Regions from separate parts of the Acinetobacter sp. GG23 genome, predicted to be linked through region 1. Evidence: riboswitches for the same ligand, from Rfam matches in the RefSeq annotation. Region 1 holds a riboswitch; the other holds the start of a gene.

Region 1 (3,158 bases):
AAGTCTATTGGTCTTTACCGGGGTACCCTTTGCCTTGACCGGTGGTGTGGTATTTCTTTGGCTAAGGGATATACCATTATCGATGTCAGCTGGGATTGGTTTTATTGCCTTATCTGGTGTTGCAGTCCTCAATGGACTGGTGATGTTGACCTTCATTAAAGAATTAAGGGATAAATATCCAGTGCATGAAGCCGTGTGGCAGGGGGCTATTTTGCGCTTAAGACCAGTGTTGATGACAGCTTGCGTGGCTTCACTGGGCTTTGTACCGATGGCGCTGGCAACCGGAACAGGCGCTGAGGTTCAACGGCCACTGGCAACCGTAGTGATTGGCGGGATTCTTTCATCTACCTTGCTGACTTTAGTGCTTTTACCAGTACTGTATCGCTGGATGAACAGTCATCAAAAATACTCCAAATCAGAAACAAAATAATGCTCACAAAATGAAGTAAATAGACACAGGATGATCTTGAAAAGGATTATCTTGTGTCTGTCTAAGCAAAGAATGCCGAATAAGTGAATCATCTCAGGATGAGTGGAGTTGTTTTGGAGTATCTGAGAGGGGAGGAGAAATCATCATAAACTGTTTGACTTAGCAAAAACTTAACCTTAGGCTTTGCATCGCTTCAGGTGCTTCCTTAGAGAAGTGAAACTGGGAAGTTAGTGCACATTTGTGCAAGCTAACACTGCCCCCGCAACGGTGAATAGGGTATTAACTCAATATCCTTAAGTCCGGAGACCGGCCTAAAGCAGACCAAAATAATGCGGTGGGCGTTAATAGGGGATGTCTTAATTTGATTTGATCTTTTTCAATTTACTTTTGCGCGCCTATATCACTCTAGCATCATCCATTTCGATATCGCACGGGGCGTGTGTTCAGGTAAATTATGCTTATTTTTAAACTATTTTATTTTTATTCCTTTTTTTTGCCTATCTCCTTCAGCTGATTGAGCTGTTGAAATCTAATTCCTGACAGAAATATTTTATTGACTCAACGTCCTCGGTTGACCAAGTGATGTTCTGCCTCCCTCTATTTAAATAAATGCTGATCCATTCATGGCATTTATACGACAATGAATTAAAACAATGACCACAAGCAATACCACTCAAGCTGCTAAAACTCAGTATGCAGGTAATAAAGCAGAACATATCGGCAGCTTCTTAAGAGCGCTAAAATTAAAGAAGGCACGTTATGATTTTGCGGATCGTGTCATTTATGAAGAAACTTTGCGACAGGTTGAAAATGCAGAAATTGATAATCTGGTCGATATCCAGCTCGATCTCGATTGTTCAGTGATGACAGATGGTGATTTTCGCCGTGCCTGGTGGCATTTTGATTTCCTGGAACAGCTCGATGGAATTGAAGGCCATAAAATACGGGATGGCTTAAAATATAAAGATGTCATCAGTAAACCCTATGATGTTCGGGTTACTGACAAGATTTTCTTTAATGCAGATCACAACTGTTTAGCGCACTATCGCTATTTGCACCAAGCGATTGAAGGTTTTGCCACAGCCAAATATTGTCTGCCTAGTCCGAATATGATGCTGTATCCGTATCTGCGTAATAACCGTTATTATGCGGGTGACTTAGATGCCTATATCCAAGATTTGGGTCTATGTTTTCGAGAAGCAATAACTGCACTTTATGATCAGGGCTGCCGCTATATCCAGATCAATGACCAGTTTTTGGCATATCTGTGTGATGAACGCTATCGTACGCAGGAGCTTGAGCAGGGGATGAATCCGGTAGAACTGGCTGGCTGCTGTGTCAAAGCATTAAATATGGCCTTAGACAATAAGCCTGCTGATCTGTTTGTTGCCTTGCATATCGAACGTGGAAACTTTAGTTCGAGCTGGCTGTATCAGGGTGACTATGACTTTATTGCAGATCATGTTTTAAACGAACTTCAAAATATCGATCGCTATTTCCTGGAATTTGATACTGAGCGAGCGGGTGGTTTTGAACCTCTAGCCAAACTGCAGAGCGCGCAAGCAGAAGTGTTCTTAGGTTTGATCTCAACCAAAACTGAAAGGGTGGAAACCAGATCCGAGATCATAACTCGTATTCAAACTGCTTCTAACTTCCTGCCATTAGAGCGGTTAGGCCTGTGTCTTCAGAGTGGTTTTGCTTCGATGGAAGAAGGCAACAAGGTGTCCTACGATACCCAGTGGAAGAAAATCAAACTGATGAATGAAGTCGCGAAAGAGGTGTGGGGATAATTACCACTTAGGAGGCATCACTTCTGTCACCACTATTTACGGGTAGTGACAGGTAGTATTTCAATCTTTCTGGCCTATAATTCAGCTTGATTTCTTTTTAATCCTTTAGATCTCCTTTGTCTATGTCTCAATTATCTTCCTGTTTTCAGAACAACCAGTTTTGTATCCTGGTGGAATACCTTACTTCACTGAATGAGATTTTCCCTGTGAAAACTGAATTTGCCAGATATCCTGCAGTGATGACATTGGCAGACCGTGTCCATTCAGATCATGATGTGACACCGCTTGCAGCGAGCCAACAGTACCCCGATTCAGTCGACAAGGTTTTACATTTTGCCGGAAAAGGGCAGGATATTCAGGATTTTGAGTTATTCTTACAGCAAGCCAAAGCAGCGAAGATCAACAATCTTTTATTGCTGACAGGCGACAAGCTGAAAGAACATTGTCATGGAGAAGATGGATCACTACGCACCCGATACCTGGAGTCGGTCAATGCGGTGATGGCAGCCAAGCGTCATGGCGGATTTTATCTGGGGGTAACCTTTAATCCGTTTAAATATGCCGAAGCTGAGCGTGACGCACAATATTTAAAACTGCACAAGAAGCTTAAGGCAGGTGCGGATTTTATTATCACGCAATTGGGTTACGACATGAATGCTTTAAAACAAGCCAAGATATTTTTAAATCATCATCAGTACACGCAGAAAATACTCGCCTGTGTCATGCCCCTCAGTTTGGCGCGTGCCAATTTTATGGTGAAACATCAGGTCGCTGGCATCGTCATCACACCGCATATGCTGCAGGTGCTAACAGATGAAAAACAGACAGGACTGAACGAGCGGGTGTATTTGCGCTGTGCTTTACAGATGCTGATGTGCAAGCATCTTGGTTTTGCTGGCATTCATCTATCTGCCTGTCACAAGCCTGAAGAGCAGATG
Region 2 (3,158 bases), on a different contig from region 1:
ACCGTACATTTTCACATCTTCATCATTCAGGAACGGATAGAATAAGCCCATCGCATTTGAACCACCGCCGACACAGGCAACCAGGGCATCAGGTAAACGCCCTGCCTGCTCCTGAATCTGTTTACGTGCTTCACGACCAATAATCGACTGGAAGTCACGAACCAGTTGCGGATATGGGTGCGGACCTGCAACTGTCCCAATCACGTAATAAGTTGAATCAACATTAGTTACCCAGTCACGCATCGCTTCGTTCATGGCATCTTTCAATGTTTTTGAACCGCTTTCTACCGGTACAACTGTAGCACCGAGTAAACGCATACGGTATACATTCATGGCTTGACGTTTAACATCGTCTGCACCCATGAACACCACACATTCAAGTCCTAAACGTGCAGCGATCGTAGCTGTTGCTACGCCATGCTGACCTGCGCCAGTTTCTGCAATAATCCGTTTTTTACCTGAAAGTTTAGCAAGTAGTGCCTGGCCAATAGTGTTGTTGACTTTGTGCGAACCGGTGTGATTCAAGTCTTCACGTTTTAAGTAAATTTGCGCACCACCCAACTCTTTTGACCATCGTTCAGCATGATAAAGTGGACTCGGACGACCTACATAGTAGGCTAAATCACGGTCGAATTCTGCCAGAAACTGTTTATCATCTTTCATGCGGAAATAGAGCTTTTCCAAGTCTTCTAAAGCCGCCATCAGTGTTTCTGAGACAAAACGTCCGCCATGAATACCGAAATGCCCGCGTTCGTCGGGGAATTGGGTATAGTCAACTTGACTGTTATGACCTTTATTTTGCTGATCCACGTTGGACTCCTTGCATAAACTGTTCAATGAGTTGTTGGTCTTTTATACCTTTTGCGGACTCTACGCCTCCGCTGACATCGACTGCATAAGCATTGGTCGTCTTTATAGCGTCTTCAATATTGTCAGGCTTTAAGCCGCCCGCCAAAATTAAAGGAATATCGAGTTTGGGGAATTTTGACCAGTCAAAGCTGTGCCCTGTTCCGCCCTTCAGTTCAGGATGCCAAGCATCCAATAATACTGCGCTTGCGCCTACATTTTGGTAGCTTTTTATAGTATTAATGACATCTAGCTCAGGTTTCACCTGTATTGCTTTATACCAGCGGCGACCGACCTGATTCGAAATGTGCTGACATTGTTCAGGTGTTTCATCACCATGGAACTGCAAAATATCGACTGGTGCGTGTTTTAAAATTTGCGCAATTTCATCAAGCGATGCATTCACAAACAAACCCACAGTCTGCACATAGGCAGGTACATGCTGAATCAGTTCTTTCGCTTGCTCTTGGGTAACACTGCGTGGACTCGGTGAGAAAAATACAAAACCAATTGCATCTGCTCCGGCATTCACAACTGAATGTATATCTTCTATTCGTGTGATTCCGCAAATTTTGGCACGGGTTCGCATACACTTCGCTCTAATTTTTGGCTTAATCTTTGCCCGATTTATAGTCAGTCTATAAATATGGGGGCGAATCATTGTAATGCAATTTTAAAAGCTTGAGTAAAGTTCATCCGGAATAATATTGACATAGATTGTCTAATGCATACACAAACCTTATACTTCGCGCAATTGCAACGAGTCTAAGCTCAGGCTTTAGGGAAGTTGGTGAGAATCCGACACTGCCCCCGCAACGGTAAAATGAAAAGCATATCAATGAGATCTTTTTAAGATTGACGCCACTGCACTAAATGTGTGGGAAGGTGGACATGCAAATATCAACTATTTGATATTACATTTAAGTCCGGAAACCTGCTTGTTGCTCCTTTAACTCAATCATTCACGGGGGGTGAATGTATGGAGCTTAAAAACATGTCTACTCTTTTTCAACCTACAGCTTTAGTGGGCGCAATCACTATTGCTATGGGTTTATCCGTATCTGCACAAGCAAATACAAATTCTTCTGTTAATGCATCTTTAGAAACCTTGGTTGTGACTGCTTCTCGTTCAGAGCAAAAAATCAGTGAGGTTCCTGCGCGAATTAATATTATTGAGCCGAAGATTCTTGAACAGTCACCCATTGCTTCCTTACCACAACTGTTACAAACAGATGCTTCTATCAATATGGTACAAAGCGGTGGTTATGGGCAAACAGCTTCTATTTTCCTACGTGGTGGTAATTCAAATCAAACTCTTGTTTTAAGAGATGGTGTACGACTAAATTCAGCAACCTCTGGTACTGCATCCCTAGCATTTATTGATACAACAGATATTAAACAAATTGAAGTACTAAAAGGTCCTGCATCTGTCTTATATGGTACTGATGCGATTTCTGGCGTTGTACAACTCATTTCAAAAACGCCTGAAAAAACTTCAGCTTTTGTCACTACTGAAATCGGCGAAGATAAGACTTATAAATCAGTTATTGGTGCAGACTTAGCAGAAAACGGTTTCTACGCACAAATTCGGGGTCAACGCTTAGAAACTGACGGCACACCTGTAAAAGATGTCAAAAATGCACCTAATGCCTCATTTGATCAAAAAGGCTATAGTGCAAAAGTAGGTGTGGATAAAGAAAGCTTTGCTGCTTCAGCTGATTATAGTGAAAATAAAGGTTATAGCGATTACGATAACTATGGTGCTCTCGTTTCTCAAGACTTCAAGAATGAAATCATGAATGTCAAAGGGCGTTTAAGTGTTCTTGAAAATCTAGAGTTACATGCTCGTTTTTCTCAATTTAAAGACGAAATAGATCAAAATAATTCACCCGATTTTGTACATAGCAAAACCCAAGAATCCGAAATTTATGGCCAATGGGACTTTACACCACATCAAAATGTCTTAGTCGGCGTGACCCAGCGAAATATTGATGGTGATATCCTTTCATTTGGTTCACCTTACCAAGAAGATATTGATTCAACAGGCTATTATATTCAACACAAATACAATCAATCTGGATTAAATACCCAAATCGGTATCCGCGTTGAAGATAATGAAAAGTTCGATACACATACTGTTGCTCAAGGCTCTGTTCGTTATCAGGTTTTACCATTAACAAGTATTTATGCAAACGTTGGTTCTGCCTTCAAAGCACCGACACTGAATGATATGTACGGTTATGGTGGTAACACTGAGCTTAAACCAGAGAAAAGCATTTCATACGAAGTTGGTATAGACCAGAAACTGGCTT

The links. A riboswitch is a leader RNA that binds a small molecule or an ion and turns the genes downstream of it on or off. The one in region 1 is predicted to bind cobalamin.
Region 2: linked by a shared signal. The riboswitch ahead of AC3CAU_RS06010 (TonB-dependent receptor plug domain-containing protein) and the one ahead of AC3CAU_RS13475 (5-methyltetrahydropteroyltriglutamate--homocysteine S-methyltransferase) in region 1 are both predicted to bind cobalamin.

Annotation. Positions count from the first base shown of each region.
Region 1 covers NZ_JBYMDJ010000008.1:141,836-144,993, forward strand. The annotation lists gene AC3CAU_RS13470 (efflux RND transporter permease subunit) at 1-430, shown strand, start outside; cobalamin riboswitch at 609-759, shown strand; gene AC3CAU_RS13475 (5-methyltetrahydropteroyltriglutamate--homocysteine S-methyltransferase) at 1,084-2,220, shown strand; gene AC3CAU_RS13480 (methylenetetrahydrofolate reductase C-terminal domain-containing protein) at 2,343-3,158, shown strand, end outside.
Region 2 covers NZ_JBYMDJ010000002.1:595,934-599,091, reverse strand. The annotation lists gene trpB (tryptophan synthase subunit beta) at 1-810, opposite strand, end outside; gene AC3CAU_RS06015 (phosphoribosylanthranilate isomerase) at 794-1,435, opposite strand; cobalamin riboswitch at 1,591-1,802, shown strand; gene AC3CAU_RS06010 (TonB-dependent receptor plug domain-containing protein) at 1,841-3,158, shown strand, end outside.